DNA from 2 places in the Mycolicibacterium phocaicum genome. Region 1 is predicted to be linked to the other one. Evidence: predicted binding sites of a transcription regulator. Region 1 holds the regulator's gene; the other holds the start of a gene.
The links. The regulator LexA, encoded in region 1, represses DNA repair genes until DNA is damaged. The targets are predictions, from matches to a motif close to CGAACANNTGTTCG.
Positions count from the first base shown of each region.

Region 1 (9,538 bases):
GAGTGTGAAGGTGAGCGAGCACGACGGGCACGCGGACGCGAGCGACCAGCGGCCCGAAGACCACCGGGGCCAGCAGTATCAGCCCGAGCAGAGCGGCATGTACGAGCTGGAGTTCCCCGCGCCCCAGCTGTCCGCCGCCGACGGCCGCGGACCGGTGATGGTGCACGCCCTCGAAGGCTTCTCCGATGCCGGCCATGCCATCCGGCTGGCTGCCGAGCACCTGAAGAACACGCTCGACACCGAACTGGTCGCGTCGTTCGCCATCGACGAGCTGCTGGACTACCGGTCGCGTCGACCGCTGATGACGTTCACCACCGATCACTTCACCAAGTACGACGACCCCGAGTTGAATCTGTACGCGTTGCACGACACCGCCGGGACGCCGTTCCTGCTGCTGGCCGGCATGGAGCCGGACCTGCGCTGGGAACGATTCATCACGGCGGTGCGGCTGCTCTCCGAGCGGCTCGGGGTCCGGCAGGTCATCGGGCTGGGCGCCATCCCGATGGCGGTGCCGCACACGCGGCCCGTCACCATGACCGCACACGCGGGCAACAAGGAACTGATCGCTGATCACACGCCATGGGTGGGCGAGGTGCAGGTTCCGGCCAGCGTGTCGAACCTGTTGGAGTACAGGATGATTCAGCACGGCCACGAAGCTCTGGGCTTCACGGTGCACGTGCCGCACTACCTGGCGCAAACCGCGTATCCGCCGGCCGCGGAGGCCCTGCTGGGCGAGGTCTCGCGGATCGCATCGCTGCAGATCCCGCTCCACGAGCTGTCCGAGGCGGGCGCCGAGGTGTACACGAAGATCAGTGAGCAGGTGGAGGCCAGCGCCGAAGTCGCTCAAGTGGTCAGTGCACTGGAACAACAGTACGATTCGTTCGTCGCTGCTCAGGAAAATCGGTCGTTGCTGGCACGTGACGAGGAACTACCCAGCGGCGACGAGCTCGGCGCACAGTTCGAGCAGTTCCTCGCCGAACAGTCCGGCGACGGATTCTCCGATCCCCAGGCCGGCGACGACGGCACTGTCGGCGACTGACCACGCGGTCGGCTCCGCCGACACGATGGGAAGGAGCTGGGACGATGTCCGATGGGAAGCCCACCCTGCACTCGGTGCGCGACGTCACGCCGCGGCTGGAATACCGCACCATCCACGGTTACCGGCGGGCGTACCGGATAGCCGGTTCGGGACCGGCGATCCTGCTCATCCACGGCATCGGTGACAACTCCACCACCTGGGAGACCGTTCAGACGCGCCTCGCGCAGCGCTTCACCGTGATCGCCCCAGACCTGCTGGGTCACGGCCAGTCCGACAAACCGCGCGCCGACTACTCGGTGGCGGCGTACGCCAACGGCATGCGGGACCTGCTCAGCGTGCTGGACATCGAACGGGTAACGGTCGTCGGCCATTCGCTGGGCGGCGGCGTGGCCATGCAATTCGCCTATCAATTCCCGCAATTGATCGATCGCCTGGTGCTGGTGGGTGCCGGCGGCGTCACCCGCGACGTGAACATCGCGCTGCGGCTCGCGGCCCTGCCATTGGGCACCGAAGCGCTGGCGCTGTTGCGAATCCCGTTGGTGCTGCCCGCGCTTCAGCTCGCCGGACGTCTCGGCGGCGCGCTGCTCGGGTCGACCGGTCTGGGTCACGACCTGCCGAACATGCTGCGGATCCTCAACGACCTGCCCGAACCCAAGGCCTCGTCCGCCTTTGCCCGGACCCTGCGTGCGGTGGTCGACTGGCGGGGCCAGGTGGTCACGATGCTGGATCGATGTTATTTGACCGAAGCCATTCCGGTGCAATTGGTTTGGGGCACCCACGATGCCGTCATCCCGGCTGCTCATGGCGAGCTGGCCCATGCCGCGATGCCAGGTTCTCGGCTCGAGTTCTTCGACAACTCGGGCCATTTCCCATTTCATGACGATCCCGATCGGTTCGTGAAGCTCGTCGAGGAGTTCATCGACACCACCGCGCCGTCGGTGTACGACCGCGATGCCCTGCGCGGCCTACTGCAGACCGGCGTCACCGCGAAATCGATCGACGCCCCGCAGGATACGAAGTTCGCGGTGCTCGACGCGATGGAGACCGACGAACGCAGCGCGACCTAGCGGCAGTCAGCCCGACGACGTCACGCCGCGGTGCGCGCGCAGCGCCTCGATTTCGCGTTCGAAGTCCTCAGCGGACGAGAATGAGCGGTACACGGAGGCGAACCGCAGATAGGCGACCTCATCGAGGTCACGCAAAGGGCCGAGGATCGCCAGCCCGACCTCATGGCTCGGCACTTCGGGAGATCCGGTGGCCCGCACCGCATCTTCGACCTTCTGTGCCAACTGGTTCAGGGCATCGTCGTCGACCTGCCGACCCTGGCAGGCGCGCCGCACGCCCTTGATCACCTTGTCCCGGCTGAACGGTTCTGTGACGCCGCTGCGTTTGACCACCGCGACGACCGCAGTTTCCACCGTCGTGAACCGGCGGCCGCATTCCGGGCATGACCGGCGACGCCGAATCGCCTGCCCTTCATCAGCTTCCCGTGAATCGACCACACGCGAGTTCGGATGCCGGCAGAACGGACAGTGCATCACCGCTCCTTCGCCGCACCGACAATCGACCGTTTCGAACGGTCTTGAGCCTACCCGTGCCGCTCGGACGCGGCCGGGCGCCGTGCCGATCGAGGTGCGCACGGGCTGTCCTCAGCCGACCGGCGCGATCAGCGTCTGACCGGCGTTCAGTGCCACCGACGGCAGCTTGTTGAGCTCCTTGATGCGGTCGACGACGGCGCTGACGGGCGCGTCGGGCGCCACGCGCCGGGCGACCTGCTGAATGGACTCCCCGGTCTGCACCCGGACCACCGCGAGCTGTGCGGGCACCGAGGCCGCCGACGATGTCGGCTGGACAGCTTCGCCGAACTGCGCCACCAGGCCCAGCCACACCGTGATCCCGGCCGCGACCAGAGCCAGCATCACCGTGGTCAACGGCGTGATCGGGTTGCGACGGTGCGAGGCCCGGGAGGTCAGTACTCCCGTACCGCGGTGGCGGAAGGCCGCGCCCGCAGGACGGGAACCAGCCGGCCGCAGCCGGGCCTGGCGGTGCGGATTCACATCTCCACGCCGAGGCACGGTGCGGACGACGACGTCGGTCGGGTATTCGCGGGTGATGACGGTCATGTCGGTTCCTCTCAGGAGTTCGTACATAGGTTCGATCGCTCTTGTGTTCGACTATATCGCCCAAATGTTCGAAAGGTAGAACATGTGATCGAACTGTTGCGAACGATACGACGACCCACCGACAAGTTCCGTTCGCCGACTCCGCCGCCCCTTTCACGACGTCACGACGAGATCCGTCCGCGACACGCCGACCCGCCCGATCTCGAACACATGTTTGATGAATCGTCCGCACTGGGCTAGATTCGTCTGCATGAGCGACAGCACCGATACCCCGGACACCCAGCCAGGCGGACGGTCCAGCAGCCTCACCGAGCGCCAGCGGACCATCCTCGACGTCATCCGCACCTCGGTCACCACCCGCGGCTATCCGCCCAGCATCCGGGAGATCGGCGACGCCGTCGGCCTCACCTCGACCTCGTCGGTGGCCCACCAGCTGCGCACGCTGGAGAAGAAGGGCTACCTGCGCCGCGACCCGAACCGCCCGCGCGCCGTGGACGTGCGCGGTGCGGACGACTCGACGGGCGCCACCATCACAACCGATGTCTCCGGTTCGGACGCGCTGCCCGAACCGACGTTCGTGCCGGTGCTCGGCCGGATCGCCGCCGGCGGCCCGATCCTTGCCGAAGAGGCCGTCGAAGACGTCTTCCCGCTCCCCCGCGAACTCGTGGGTGAGGGCTCGTTGTTCCTTCTGAAGGTGGTCGGCGAGTCGATGATCGACGCCGCGATCTGCGACGGCGACTGGGTCGTCGTGCGGCAGCAGAACGTGGCCGACAACGGGGACATCGTCGCAGCGATGATCGACGGTGAGGCCACGGTGAAGACCTTCAAGCGCACCAAGGGCCAGGTGTGGCTGATGCCGCACAACCCGGCGTTCGACCCGATCCCGGGCAACGACGCGGTCGTCCTCGGCAAGGTCGTGACCGTCATCCGCAAGATTTGAGGGCTGCCAGACCTAGAGATGAGCCCCGCTGCAGTCGCTCGCAGCGGGGCTCAGTCATGACTCCGGTCAGCCGCGGATGAACCCGTTGGTGACCGCGAATTCCTCACTGGCAAACCAGATTTGGACGGGCGCTTCGTCATACCCGGGAGATCCCGGCACCCAGTACAAACCCGACTCGGTATTGGCCTTGATGCCGTAGCCCTCTGGCGGCTCCGCACCGGTCGCGACGCGGAACGACATCTGCGCGGTCTCGGGTTCCTCGGCCCCCAGCGCATGGTGCCGGCCGCTGGCCGGACCGGCCGCGACGGCGTCCTCCGCAGGCGCCTCGTCCACAGGAGCCTCGGCTGCCGGTTCCGCCTCCGAAACCTCCGGCGTCTCGGCCTCGGCCACCTGTTCCTCGGGCTCGGACGCACGCTCGTCAGCCTGGTCCTCGGTCTCCTGGTCCTCGGCCGGCGCAGCCCAGACACGGTCGGCGGGGTCCCGGGGCCGAAGTCCGGCGAAGCCCGCCAACCCGGCCGCGGTCAGGCCCGCCGCCGCGCCACCACGACGCAACGCATCCGGGAGTTGCACCGAGGCCGTCGGTTCGTCGGCGGGTTCGCGGTCGCCGTCGTCGCCGCTCGCCTGCGGCTCAGGCTCGTAGGGTTCGGCCGCGTCGACCGGCTCGGCGTCGAGCTCGGCTTGCGCCTCGGCATCGGCATCGGCGTCCGCCTCACCGTCGGCGGGCTCGTCGGCGGGCTGCTCGGCCGTGAAATCGGGGTACACCGTCGGCGCGGTGTCGATGACGTCCGGGTTGCTCTGGAACGCGGGCCCGCCGTGCGGGCCGTCGAACTGCTGGTCCTCGGCCGCGAACTCGTCGCCGTACTCACTGTCGACACCGCCGTCCGCATACTGCGGGTCGCCGTACTCCCCGTCGCCGAGCTCGTGGTCGTCGTAGTCGTACGCGTCCTGATCGTCGACGGCGTCCGGTCCGGCGTGCCGCCGGCGCCGCAGCAGCGACGCGATCACGATGCCGACCACGACGAGCAGCAGCGGGATGATCGCCAGCAACCACCACCAGTGGAACTGGTACCACTTGCCGGCCTCGTCGGACTGCGAGGTCACCCCGCCCGGCAGATCGACACTGGGTACCTGCAGGCCGCCCAACTGCGACGCCAGTTCTGCCGGCTCGGTGCTGAACGCACGGCTGGACTTGTTCCACGAGATCGAACCGCCCGTGAACTTCTGGCTGACGACGTCGCCGCTGACGGTCTGATCGGCGGTCGGCGCGCCGAGCTTGCCGGTCGCGCCACCGAGCTTGTCCCACGCCGCGTTCATCGCGCCGCGGACGACGAACGCGCCGTGCTCGGGCGTCCAGAAGATCGCCGGGTTGTCGGCGGCGGCGAACGTGGCGATGCGGCTCGTGGGCGAGATGCCGCCGTCGGTCTCGTTGCTCGCCGGGAATCCGAGATCGCCCTGCGGGCCGCCGGCCGCGCGGTATTTGGCCAGTACGTCGCCGGTGATCGCGTGCGCACCGGTCGCCGGTGAATAGAAGATGGTGCCGCCGGCGAAGTTCTGTGCCACGCCGTCGCCGACCTTGTACTGGGCACCCTGCTCGTCTCCGAGGGTGCCCTGCGGCCCGCCGGCTGCCCGTCGTGCGGCGGCGATGGCCGTCGTCGCGTCGCCCGGCACGTCGAGGCCGGTCAGCTGGCCGGCCAGGTCGGCCGGCGTGGTGGTGAACGCCTTGGTCTTGGCGTTCCAGCTCACCTCACCGCCGGTGAAGGGCTGGGTGACGACGTCGCCCTTCCAGGACTCGTCGGCCGTGGGTACGCCGAGGGTGCCGGCCGACCCGCCGAGCTTGTCCCAGGCGGCGTTGATGGCGCCGCGCACCACCCAGGCGCCGTTGTCGGGCGTCCAGAAGATGACCGGCTTGTCAGCGGCACTGAAGGTGCTGTTGCGGCTGTCAGTGGCCTTGCCCGCGCCCTCGTCGATGGTCGGGAAGCCGAGATCGCTGTCCGCGGCGCCGCCCAAGGCCTGGTACTTGTCGAGGATCGCGCCGTAAATGAGATGGGCGCCGGTGCCCTCGCTGAAATAGATCTTGCCGCCCGCGAAGTTCTGCGCAAAGCCCGCGCCGACCTGGTAGACGTCACCGTCCTTGGCACCCAGCTCACCCGTGTCACCGCCCGCGGCATCCCACGTGTGGGATATCGCCGCGTCGGCGTCGCTTTCCGGTGTCGCGTATGCCGTCGGAGCCATGAGCAATGCCACCGCGACAGAAAGGGCCCCGACACCAGCCCATCCGCCACGGGTTCGCAGCCCGGTCATCGAATTCCTCCCGCGGTCGGCAAAACTCCGGATACAAAATTCCGTCAGACAAACTCTCTTGATTGAGAGATTCTGTCAACTTTGCTTCAGTTCATGCCCATCGTGCGGGATATCGGGCGGTGACGCACCAGTGTGTCGCGCTTCGATATGCGAATAAATTCGCGCGGCAATTAGTTAAACGCCCAATCCGCGGCCGATGATCTCCTTCATGATCTCGGTGGTCCCGCCGTAGATGGTCTGGATGCGCGAGTCCAGGAATGCCCGCGCAATGGGATATTCGCGCATATAGCCGTAGCCGCCGTGCAGCTGCAGACACCGGTCGACCAGGCGAACCTGCGCCTCTGTGGAATACCATTTGGCCATCGCCGCCTGGTCGATTGTCAGCTTTCGATCGAGATGCAGGCGAATGAACTCATCGACCATGATTCGCACCGCCGTGGCCTCTGTCGCCAGTTCCGCCAACACGAATCGGCTGTTCTGGAAGCTGCCGATCGGCTTGCCGAACGCTTTACGCTCCTTGGCGTATTGCAATGTCGATTCCAGCACGGCCTCCATCGCCGCGGCAGCCATCACGGCGATGGAAATACGCTCCTGCGGCAGGTTCTGCATCAGATAGACGAACCCCATGCCCTCGACGCCCAGCAGGTTCTCGGCCGGGACTTTGACTTCGGTGAACGACAATTCCGCGGTGTCCTGCGCGTCGAGGCCGATCTTGTCGAGGTGACGGCCGCGCTCGAAACCCGCCATGCCGCGCTCGACCACCAGCAGGCTGAAGCCCTGCGCGCCCTTGTCCGGGTCGGTCTGAGCGACGACGATCACCAGGTCGGCGTGAATACCGTTGGTGATGAACGTCTTCGAGCCGTTGAGCACGTAGTGGTCGCCGTCTTTGACCGCACGGGTCTTGATGCCCTGCAAGTCACTACCGGTGCCCGGTTCGGTCATCGCGATGGCACAGATCAGTTCGCCGCTGCAGAAACCGGGCAGCCAGCGCTGCTTCTGCTCGTCGTTGGTCAGCTCGAGCAGGTACGGCGCGATGACGTCGTTCTGCAGCGTGAAGCCCAGACCGCTGTGTCGTCCCGCCGCGGTCTCCTCGCTGACGATGACGTTGTAGCGGAAGTCCGGGTTTCCGCCGCCGCCGTACTCCTCCGGCACGGCCATGCCGAGAAAACCCTGTTTACCCGCCTCGCGCCAGACCTCGCGGTCGACGATCTTGGCCTTCTCCCACTCCTCGCGGTAGGGCTCGGCATGGCGGTCGAGGAACGCGCGGTACGACTCCCGGAACAGCTCGTGCTCGGGTTCGAACAACGTGCGGTCGTACTTGATGACACCCATGTGAGACCTCCGGTACTGGATAAGTTTGCAACAACTTATCCCAACCGGGCGGTTGGTTGTGAGCGGGCCCACACCCGGCGCGTCGCCGGGTGGCGACTACCTCGCCTGGCTGCGGCCGGACTGCGAACGGCCCGGCTGCCCCTGCGAACGACCACCCTGGGTACGCCCGGGCGCCTGCAGCCCACCGCTCGAACGCCGGCGGCGGCGCTGCGCCTGCCCGGCGGTCGCCGTCTTGGCCGGACGGTTGCCGCCCCGGGGCGCGGGCGCCTCCTTGGGGGCCGGCGCGCGGTACGGCGCGATCTCTCCGACCAGCGCCTGCACCGACGCCGAATCGGCGACGACTTCCTGCGGCCGGGCCGTGATGCCGGCCTTGCGCAGCAGCTGCTGGGCATCCTTGCGCTGCTCCGGGAGCACCACGGTCACGACGTCGCCGGCGCTTCCGGCACGGGCCGTACGTCCCGAGCGGTGCAGGTACGCCTTGTGCTCGGCGGGCGGGTCCACGTGGACCACGAGCTCGACCTCGTCGACGTGCACACCGCGCGCGGCGATGTCGGTGGCGACGAGGACGCGCGCCTCTCCCGAGCTGAAAGCGGCGAGGTTGCGGTCCCGCGCGGGCTGGGACAGGTTGCCGTGCAGGTCGACCGACGGCACACCGGATTCGGTGAGCTGCCGGGCCAGCTTGCGAGCCTGGTGCTTGGTGCGCATGAACAGGATGCGCCGGCCGGTGCCGGACGCCAGCCGCTGCACCAGGTCGCGCTTCTCGGCGACACCGGCGACGTGGAACACGTGGTGCGTCATGGCCGGCGGCGGCGCATCGATCTCGTCGACCGAATGCGTGATGGGATCGGACAGGAAGCGCCGCACGAGCTTGTCGACGCCGTTGTCGAGCGTCGCGGAGAACAACATGCGCTGACCGCCGGCGGGAGTGGCCGCCAGAATCCGGGTGACGCCCGGCAGGAAGCCCAGGTCGGCCATGTGATCAGCCTCGTCCAGCACCGTGACCTGCACGGCGTCGAGGTTCACCAGCTTCTGCTTCATGAGGTCTTCGAGACGGCCCGGGCAGGCGATGACGATGTCCACGCCGCCGCGCAACGCGTCGACCTGACGGTTCTGCGAAACGCCACCGAAGATGGTGGTCACCTTGAGTCCCACAGCAGTGGCCAGCGGTTCGACGGTCGCGGCGATCTGGGTGGCCAGCTCGCGGGTCGGGGCCAGCACCAGGCCGGTGGGACGCGACGGACGTCGCGAGGCGCCGGCCAGCCGGGCCACCAGCGGAATGGAGAAGGCGAGCGTCTTACCGCTGCCCGTGCGGCCGCGGCCGAGGACGTCCCGGCCGGCCAGGGTGTCGGGCAGGGTGCTGACCTGGATGGGGAACGGCGCGGCGATGCCGCGGCCGGCGAGCGAGGCGACGAGCGCCTCGGGGACGCCGAGTTCAGCGAAGGACGACGATTGTTCTGCAGACATGGATGAGTACAGCCTTTCCGGCACGGAGGGTCGACAATGCCGGCGGCAGTATCGGTCGCCGCGAGAAGTGCTGGTGCAGATGGACTGACACGGCTCTCAGCCGTTCCACGACGTGATCAGTGGGCGTGTCCTGCGAAGGAGCGCAACTGATGTTGAGCCAGAGCTTAGTACCGAACATCGCCCGTCGCCGACCACGGCAATCGGTACGGCCGGCCGCGGGACGAAAAGCCCTGTCCCGCAAAGAGTATCGCAGTGGTGTGATTTCACCCACGATCTGCGCACTGCCATACCCAAGAATCGACACGCCCGACAAATTTTCGGCAAACACCCGGTCCCGGT
Region 1 is NZ_AP022616.1:1,260,675-1,270,212, forward strand. Features, by position in the region: gene G6N46_RS06145 (proteasome assembly chaperone family protein) at 98-1,039, shown strand; gene G6N46_RS06150 (alpha/beta fold hydrolase) at 1,084-2,106, shown strand; gene nrdR (transcriptional regulator NrdR) at 2,113-2,577, opposite strand; gene G6N46_RS06160 (LysM peptidoglycan-binding domain-containing protein) at 2,689-3,162, opposite strand; gene lexA (transcriptional repressor LexA) at 3,413-4,102, shown strand; gene G6N46_RS06170 (LGFP repeat-containing protein) at 4,169-6,403, opposite strand; gene G6N46_RS06175 (acyl-CoA dehydrogenase family protein) at 6,578-7,735, opposite strand; gene G6N46_RS06180 (DEAD/DEAH box helicase) at 7,832-9,199, opposite strand.

Region 2 (9,538 bases), 700 kb from region 1:
AAGCCCGCGCCGCCGGGGGCCGGGATGCGGGGGCCGTCGAGCACTTGGAAGAACGGCTGCACGTCGATGCCGCGCAGTTTCCAGTAGTCGAAGTAGACCCGTTGGGCAGCCAGCACCGCGGGCACCGCCGCCCCCTTGGTGCCCAGGAACGCGTTTCCGTCGGCGCTGCCCATCCACTGCAGCACTGCCCGCACCGCGTCGGGATGGCGGGTGGCCGAATTGGCCGCGGCGGCAATCCCGTTGGTGACGCTGACGCGGCCGTCCGGTCCGCTGGGCAGCAGTGCCACGCCCCACCGGAAGCGTGCCTGATCGGCGATGGCGGCCAGGTTGTAGGTACCCGACTGGAACAGTGCCATGCGGCCCTGCAGGAACTGGTTGCGGGAGAAGTCGCCGTTGCCGTTAGTGTCGGCGGCCGATGGGGAGACGTGGTCGGTGTTGATCAGGTTGACCAGATACGCGAAAGCCTCTCGCGCGCCGGGGTTGTCGAACGCGAACCGGTCACCATCGCTGAAGGAGCCACCGGCCGAGCCGATGTAGTTCAGGTAGATGCCCTGCAGGTCGTTGGCGGCGTTGTAGCCCCACTGCCGTACCTGCCCGGCATCGAATCCCGGTGTCCCGGCCTGGTTCCCGTGCCGGTCCAGAGTGAGTCGGGCCAGCAGCGGACGCAGTGTGTCATCGGCGCCGGGGGACCAGCGCAGCTCGTCCAAGTCGGCCGGCTCCACACCGGCGGCAGCGAGCAGGTCGGCGTTGTAGTACACCGCGATGCCGCCGTCGGTCAGTTGCGGCACCGCCCACAGCGTCCCGTCGCGGGTGAACTGTTGGTTCACCGACCGGTCCCACGCATCGGCGGCGCCGTCGCCCAACAGTTTTCCGATGTCGAGCAGTCGGCCGGTATCCGCGTAGCCGGCCAGGTAGGCATTCGACAGCCAGAAGATGTCGTCGGCGCCGCCGCCGGCGACGTCGGTGCGCAGCGAATCGAAGTACGACGCGTAGGCGACGACGTCGACCCGGACCTCGATGTCCGGATGCCGCCGGGTGAACTCGGCGAACGACGACCGGTACGCGGCGGCGACCTGAGCATCCCACAGTCGTACAGTGACAACGGTTTTCCCAATGTCCTGCGTCCGGCCCATGAGCACGGCCGTCACCAGTAGCACCGCCATGGTGGCGGCCAGGGCGATCACGAAGCGGGTCGAGAACTTCATTTCAAGCCAGTGACGACGATGGAGCGGACGATGTGCCGGCCCAGCATGCTGAACAGCAGGATCAGCGGCACGATGGCGACGGTCGTTGCCGCCAGCACCACGGTCCACTGTGCGTCGAACTGGGACTGCAGGCCCGCGGTGGCGACGGTCAGCACCCGCCACGATGAGCCGCTCGTGATCACCAGCGGCCACATGAAGCTGTTCCATTGCGAGACAACGGTGATCAGGCCCAGGGTGACCAGAATCGACCGGCTGGCCGGTAGCACGACGTGCACGATGATGTCCAGCGTGCTGGCGCCGTCGATGCGGGCGGCGCGGATGAGGTCGGCCGGGATGGACCGGAAGTACTCGCGCAGCAGGAAAATCGCGTAGGGCGAGCCGAACATGAACGGCAGCACCAACGCCCAGAAGGTATTACGCAGCCCGGCCTCGGCCATCATGAGGTACAGCGGCACGACGGTCACTGTTGCAGGCACCATCAGGGTGGCCAGGTACAACCAGAACAACGTGTCGCGTCCCGGAAATTCGAGCCGGGCGAAGGCGTACGCGGCGGTCACCGAAAACGTCAGCTGGCCCACCAGGATGACCGCGGTCATCAGGGCGGTCACCAGTGCGGCCCGGCCGAAGCCCGCGTCGGACAGGGCGGTGTAATTGGCCAGCGTCGGTGGATTCGGCAAGGACAGCGGCGAATCGGTGTTGAACTGGCGGGCCGAGGTGAACGACGTCAGCAGCCCTAGACCGAACGGCACCAAGGTGATCGCGGCGGCGAGCACCAGCACCGAATAGATGAGCGCGTTACGTGAGGTCATAGCTGACCCGTCGGCGGAAGTAGATGTGCTGCACCAGCGTGATGCCGAGCAGGAGCACGAACAGGATCAAGGCCATCACGGCGGCGCGACCCACGGCCGCCGAGCCGAACGCCTCGGCGTAGATGCGGTGCGCGATCAGATCGGTGCGCCCCTCGGGGCCGCCGCCCGTCAACGCGTAGACGGTGTCGAAGACCTGGGCCGCACTGACGACACCCGTCACCAGGACGAAGAAGAATGTCGGCCGCAGCATGGGCAGGGTGATGCGGCGGAACCGTTGCCACGCGCTCGCGCCGTCGATCCGGGCCGCGTTGTGAACGTCATTGGGGATAGCCAGGATTCCGGCGAGGAAGAACAGCGTCACGTAGCCGACGTTGGTCCACACGGTCACCGCCGAAACCAGCGGCAGGGCCAGTGTGGGGTCGGTCAGCCATTCGATGCGGTGCCCGAGAACCGTGCTGACGGCGCCGTCGGTGGGACTGAGAATCCAGCGCCACAGCACCGCGATCGCCAGCGGCGAGCAGATCCACGGCAGGACATACAGCGTGCGGAAGAACCCGGAGCCCGGCAGGCCGCGGGCCAGCAGCACCGCGGCGACCAGGCCGAGAATCGTTTGGACGGGAACCACCAGTGCGACGAAGCCGAATGTCACCGCCATCGAGCGGCCGAACGTCGGGTCGGTCAGCACGGTGTGCCAGTTGTCGAGCCCCACGAACCGGATGGGCCCCAGCAGATCCCACCGCTGCAGACTCAGCCAACCGACCACCAGCATGGGGAGCAGCAGGAACATCACCACGCCGAACAGGCTTGGGGCGAGCAGCGCATATCCGGTCAGGGTGTCCCGGAACCCGCGGCGTGCCACCGGATCATTAAAGCCTGTGGTGCTACTACGGTGTAGCCGTGACTGCGCTGCGACGGGTTGACGCCGACTTCCTGGCCTTGCCGCGCCATTTGCTGGCCGATGCCGCGGTGTCGGCCGCGCTGGCTGCCGGTGCGAGCTACGCCGACCTCCGGATTCACCGGATCACCACCGAACACATTCAGCTGCGCGACGGCGAGCTGGAATCGTCGGTGGTCACCCGGGAGATCGGGCTGGCGGTCCGGGTGATCGTGGACGGCACCTGGGGTTTCGCATCGCACGCCGAGCTGAACCCCGAGGTCGCCTCCGAGACCGCGCGGCGGGCCGTGCAGGTCGCCGTGGCGCTGGCGCCGCTCAATGCCGAGCGCATCGAGCTGGCTCCGGAGCCGGTCTACGCCGACGTGTCATGGGTGTCGCCGTACCGCATCGACCCGTTTGAGGTCACCGCTGCCGACAAGATCGCGCTGCTGGGCGAGTATTCGGGCCGGTTGCTCGCAGCCGACGGGGTGGACCATGTATCGGCGGGTCTGCAGGCCGTCAAGGAGCAGGTGTTCTACGCCGATGCGTTCGGTTCGTCGATCACCCAACAGCGGGTGCGGGTGCAGCCGACGCTCGAGGCCGTCGCCGTCGATGCCGCGGCGGGTGCGTTCGAAACGATGCGGACGCTCGCGCCGCCGACCGCGCGTGGCTGGGAGACCGTCGCCGGTGACGAGGTCTGGGACTGGACAACCGAATTGGCCGAGCTGCCGACGCTGTTGGCGGAGAAGGTCAAGGCGCCCAGCGTGACGGCCGGTCCCACCGACCTGGTGATCGACCCCACCAACCTGTGGCTGACCATCCACGAATCCATCGGCCACGCCACCGAATACGACCGGGCCATCGGCTATGAAGCGGCCTACGCCGGCACGTCATTCGCCACCCCGGACAAGCTGGGCACCATGCAGTACGGGTCGCCGATCATGAACGTCACCGCCGATCGCACCGTCGAACACGGTTTGGCCACCATCGGATTCGACGACGAAGGCGTCCGCGCGCAGAGCTGGGACCTGGTGCGCGACGGCGTATTCGTGGGGTACCAACTGGATCGGGTGTTCGCGCCGAAACTGGGTGTCGCGCGGTCCAACGGTTGCTCGTATGCGGACTCACCGCATCACGTACCGATCCAGCGGATGGCCAACGTCTCGCTGCAACCCGGTACCGACGATCTGAGCACCGACGATTTGATCAGCCGGGTCGAGAACGGCATCTACATCGTCGGCGACAAGTCGTGGTCAATCGACATGCAGCGGTACAACTTCCAGTTCACCGGTCAGCGGTTCTTCAAGATTCGCGACGGCAAGTTGGACGGCCAGGTGCGCGACGTCGCCTACCAGGCCACGACCACCGACTTCTGGGGATCGATGGAAGCCGTTGGCGGAGAGTCGACGTGGCGTCTCGGCGGCGCGTTCAACTGTGGCAAGGCCCAGCCCGGCCAGGTGGCCGCCGTCAGCCACGGCTGCCCGTCCGCGCTGTTCCGCGGAATCAATGTGCTCAACACGCGAACTGAATCGGGGCGTTGATGCTGAATAATTCTCCCGGTCGCTACGCGCGCCCCGCTGCACCGCAGGTTGTCGATCTGGTGCTGGCCGAGGCGGCCCGTCGGGGGCGCGCCGACGAGACCATCGTCCTGGTGACCGACAGGTCCACCGCGTCTCTGCGCTGGGCCCGCAACACCATGACCACCAACGGCGAGTCGGTGAGCCGCGAGACCACCGTCATTTCGATTGTCCGCCAAGGGGACAAAGCCCGGGTTGGCGTGGTGAAGTCCAGCGAGGTCGATCCGTCGACCATCGCCGGCCTGGTGGCGGCGTCGCAGGACGCGGCGCAGGCGGCGCCTGAGGCGCGGGACAGCGCACCGGCACTGACCGGGCTCTCGATTTCGGACGATTGGGAGGCGCCGTCACCGCTGACGGGTGCCTCGGTGTTCGGCAATGTGGCCGCGCGCCTCGTCGACGGCTTTCATCGCAGCGACGCGCTGTACGGGTTCGCCCGTCACGAACTCGACACCACCTATCTGGCCACGTCGGGCGGTATCCGGCGACGGTTCACTCAACCGACCGGCTCGGTGGAGATCAACGCCAAACGCGATGGCGCCAGCGCCTGGGCGGGCGTCAGCACCGCCGATTTCGTCGATGTACCAGTCGATTCCATGCTCGACGACCTGTGCCTGCGTCTCGGCTGGGCGTCCCGGGCCGTCGAGTTGCCCGCCGGCCGCTACGAGACGCTGATGCCGCCGTCAACCGTCGCGGACATGATGATCTACCTCGGCTGGAGCATGGACGGCCGCGGCGCGCAGGAGGGCCGCACCGCGCTGTCGGCGCCGGGCGGCACCCGGGTGGGGGAGAAGCTCACCGACCTGGGGCTGACGCTGTACTCGGATCCCGTTGCGCCCGGGCTGGATTGCCTGCCGTTCGTGGCGACGTCGAGTTCGTCGGAGCGGGTGTCGGTGTTCGACAACGGACTGGACATCGGACGTGTCGACTGGATTCGCGACGGCGCCGTCAACGCGCTCGCCTATCCACGCTCTGCCGCAGCGGAATTCGATGCACCGGTGGCCGTGCCTGCCGACAATCTTCTGATGACCGGTGGCACCGCAAGTCTGTCCGACATGATTGCCGGTACCGAACGCGGCCTGCTGCTGACCACCCTGTGGTACATGCGCGAGGTCGATCCGACGGTGCTGCTGCTGACCGGTCTGACGCGCGACGGCGTCTACCTCATCGAGGACGGGGAGGTGACGGCCGCGGTCAACAACTTCCGGTTCAACGAGAGCCCGTTGGACCTGCTGCGGCGCGCCACCGAGGCCGGCATCAGTGAGACCACACTGCCCCGGGAATGGGGCGACTGGGCTACCCGCGCCCAGATGCCGTCGCTGCGGATTCCCGACTTCCACATGTCGTCCGTCAGTCAGGCGCAATAACTTTCAGGACCGCCGCGACGTCGTCGTCGGTGGTGGCCCACGAGCAGACGAACCGGACCACTGGTCGCATCGGGTCCGGTGCGTGGACCGCGAAGTGTTCCCGCACGCGGGCGGTGGTCGTCGCGTCGAGGATGGCGAACACCTCGTTGGCCTCGGTCGGCGCGGCCAGTTGCAGTCCCGCCTCCGCGAACCCGGCACTCAATGTCGCGGCCATGCGGTTGGCGTGAGCCGCGGTCTGGAGCCAGAGATCGTCCTGCAACATGGCCTCGAACTGCGCCGAGATGAAGCGGTGCTTGCTGGCGAGGTGTCCGATCTGCTTCTGTACGAAGCGAATTCCCTGGAAATGTTCGGGCCGGCGGATCAGCACCGCGTCACCGAACAGCATGCCGTTCTTGGTACCGCCGACGGTGACGATGTCGGCGTCGCCGACTGCCTCTCGTGGCGGGACATCAAGGGCGGCAATGGCATTGGCGATGCGCGAGCCATCCACGTGGACCAACAGCTCGTGCTGGTGGGCGTAGTCGATGAACTCGGTCAGCGCGGCGGGCGACCACACGCGGCCGTTCTCAGTCGACTGGGTGATGGTGACGATGCGCGGCTGCGAGTGGTGCACCTCGCCACGGCGCGCGATGTGTCGATCCAGGTCGCGCGGCGCGATCAGGCCGTCATCGCTGGGTAGGGGTGTCAGCTGCGCGCCGGAGAGCCGCACGGGCCCACCAGCTTCGTCTAGCAAGGAGTGCGCGATATCGCTGCACAGGATCTCCTGCCAGGGCCGCACTGCCGAAGCCAGCGCGATGATGTTGGCGGCGGTGCCGGTCAGTGCGAACAGCACGTCGGCGTCGGGAGCCGCAAAGGTCTCTCTGAGCTTTCGAGCCGCTCGTTCGGTGCTGGGGTCGGCGCCGTACGAACTCACGCTGCCCTGGTTGGCCCTGACGATCGCCTCGATGACGCGTGGGTGGGCACCAGCAGCGTTGTCGGAGGCGAATGCGGCCGAGACGGTCGAAGCCATGCGTCGATGGTCTCATCGCGGCAATAATCCGAAGTGTGGAGGATCTACTGACTGCCCTGATCGCGTTGTCGCCACCGGCTGATCGGCGGCTCAACGCGGCGATGCGGCAGACGTGTGCCGAGACCCTGAGCCTTGCGCCGTTGCCCTATGAAGAGGTGTACGGGCCCGTGTCCGACACTGAGCCGCTGGTGGCCGAGTTCGCCGAGCAGTTCAGCACCGACGTGTCGGTGATCTCTGAGGCTCAGCGGGAACAGCTCACTACCGCGCTGGGCAGCAAGAGCTTTCGCATCGTGGCCCTGATGTTCATCGCCGATTTCGTACCGCGCGTGCGGGCCGGGTTCGCGGCGTTGGGCCTGCCTCCGGTCGCCGATCCCGACGGTTGGGACCACGCCACCGATCCGGTTGATCTGCTGCTGAACCGCTTCGCAAGCTCGGTCGGGGCGCGACGGGAGCTGGACCCGGTCATGACCGAGGTCGTGCGGCTACGGGGCGCGGCCGCGCACAACTGCCGGCTGTGCAAGTCACTGCGCGAGGGCACGGCGCTCGATGCCGGCGGCAATGAGTCGCTGTATTCGGAAATCGAGCTGTACGAATCGTCCGAGCTGCTCGACGAGCGCCAGAAGGCCGCGTTGCGCTACGTCGACGCGCTGGTGTGGACGCCGTCGCGGATACCCGCCGACGCTGCCGCGGGGGTGCGGGCGCACTTCTCCGACGCCGAGGCCACCGAGATCACGCTCGACGTGATGCGCAACGGCATCAACAAGATTGCCGTCGCGCTGGGCGGCGATGCGCCGCGGGTCAGCGAGGGCACCGAGCGCTATCTGCTCGGAGTCGATGGGCAGCCGGTGTTCTCTTAGCGGTTCTCCGCGGGCGTCTGAAAAACTTTGGTCACTTTGTTTGCGCTGGTCACGGTAGATAACTAGCGCCCCACTTAGCACGGCCACTTGTCGGTCCTTCGAACTAGTGTTCGATGTATGGGATTCGTCGATCCGGCCGCTGTCGAGGAGGCCTACGCCGTCTACGAAGCCGCGGCGGCTCGGCTCGCGTCTCTGGATTACAGCGGGCTGCCGATCGCAGTGTTGTTGGGGTTGCAGTCGCGCCGCGAAACCCTGAAGTGCGCGGCCGAGGCGGTCGATCACCAGATTCTGGCCGCCGCCCAAACTCAGGCCACCGCTAAAGACATCGGCGCCAAAAACTGGCCTGAGGTGTTGCATATCCGGCTCCGCATCAGCCGCGAGGAGGCCCGTCGGAGGGTGCGGGACTGTGACCATCTGGGTCCGCGGTCGGCGATCACCGGGGAGGCGTTGGGCCCGGTGTGGGAACTGGTGGCCGCCGCCTTGGCCGAAGGCGCGATCAATATCGAGCATGTCGCGGAAATCGCGGCGTTCTTCGCGAAGGTTCCGTTGTGGGTCGATCCGGTCACCCTCGCCCAGTGCGAACGTGACCTGGTCGCCGCCGCCCGGTACAAGACACCCGAAGAACTTCGGCGTGCGGCCGCGGATTTGTTGTACCGGCTGGATCAGGACGGTCCCGAACCCGATGACACCGAACGTGACCGCAAACGGGGCATCGCCCACGGTAAGCAACGATCCGACGGCACCTCGGACGTCGTAGGGACCTTGACCCCCGAGGCTCGGGCGTATTGGGATGCGATCTACGACAAGTACGCCGCGCCCGGGATGTGCAACCCGGCTGATGAGACGCCCTGCTATTCGGGGACGCCGACGGCCGAGCAGATCGCCAATGACACCCGCACTCTGGCGCAGCGTCAGCATGATGCGCAGATGTGGGTTGCCCGTATGGCCCTGACGTCGGGGATGTTGGGTGAGCACAACGGGCTCCCGGTCTCGGTGGTCGCCACCTGCACCGTCACCGACCTGGAAAAACGTGCCGGGGTCGCTGTGACGCACACCGGCACGAAGCTGCCGGTCAAAGACCTCATCCGGATGGCCGCGCAGGGTTCGGACAACTACCTCGCGGTGTTTGATGACCACACCGGCCAGCCCCTGTATCTGGGTCGGGCCGCGCGCACCGCCAGCACCGCGCAGCGGCTGGCGTTGTTCGCCCGGGACTTGGGCTGCACCAAACCCAACTGCACCGCCCCCGCATCCCGCTCCCAGGCCCATCACGTCAACACCAACTGGCGTGATGACGGCCCCACCGACATCACCAACCTCACCCTGGCCTGCGGACCCGACAACCGCCTCGCCGACACCGGCGGCTGGACCACCACCATGGGCCCCGACGGCCGCACCCACTGGACCCCACCACCCCTCTTAGATGTCGGCCAACCACGAACCAACCAGTACCACCACCCGACGCTGTACCCCACAGAGCGCGGGGATGATGACGGCGACGAAAGTGACAGTGCGGCAAGCTAATCCGGCGTTCCGCCACGGCTATCCACGTCGCGACGGCGGTAGCGCATGCGCCGCTGCTGAAGCGCCGTTGATGACACGCTACGAGCGCCCTCAGCTTCAGAGGACTCCGTGCGTTCCGCCCGTGAGCTCAGGGTTTCAGCCTTTGAAGTAGACGATCTGGTGGGTGCTGGCGAGCAGCGCGCCACCTCGGGACCACACGTGCGCGCTCTGGTCGAAGTATCCGTCCGAGAAGCGATTCGCGTGGGCGCTGCCCAACACGTAATCGCCGCCGATGTTTTCGAGCTCCTGCCCGTTGGCATGGAAGTAGGTGGTCAGTGAG
Region 2 is NZ_AP022616.1:1,959,173-1,968,710, reverse strand. Features, by position in the region: gene G6N46_RS09575 (ABC transporter substrate-binding protein) at 1-1,205, opposite strand, end outside; gene G6N46_RS09570 (carbohydrate ABC transporter permease) at 1,202-2,014, opposite strand; gene G6N46_RS09565 (carbohydrate ABC transporter permease) at 2,001-2,873, opposite strand; gene G6N46_RS09560 (TldD/PmbA family protein) at 2,912-4,429, shown strand; gene G6N46_RS09555 (metallopeptidase TldD-related protein) at 4,429-5,829, shown strand; gene G6N46_RS09550 (threonine aldolase family protein) at 5,813-6,838, opposite strand; gene G6N46_RS09545 (carboxymuconolactone decarboxylase family protein) at 6,853-7,695, shown strand; gene G6N46_RS09540 (HNH endonuclease signature motif containing protein) at 7,813-9,219, shown strand; gene G6N46_RS09535 (acyl-CoA thioesterase) at 9,355-9,538, opposite strand, start outside.
Region 2: the regulator LexA is predicted to act here: its motif matches at 7,795-7,808, upstream of G6N46_RS09540 (HNH endonuclease signature motif containing protein).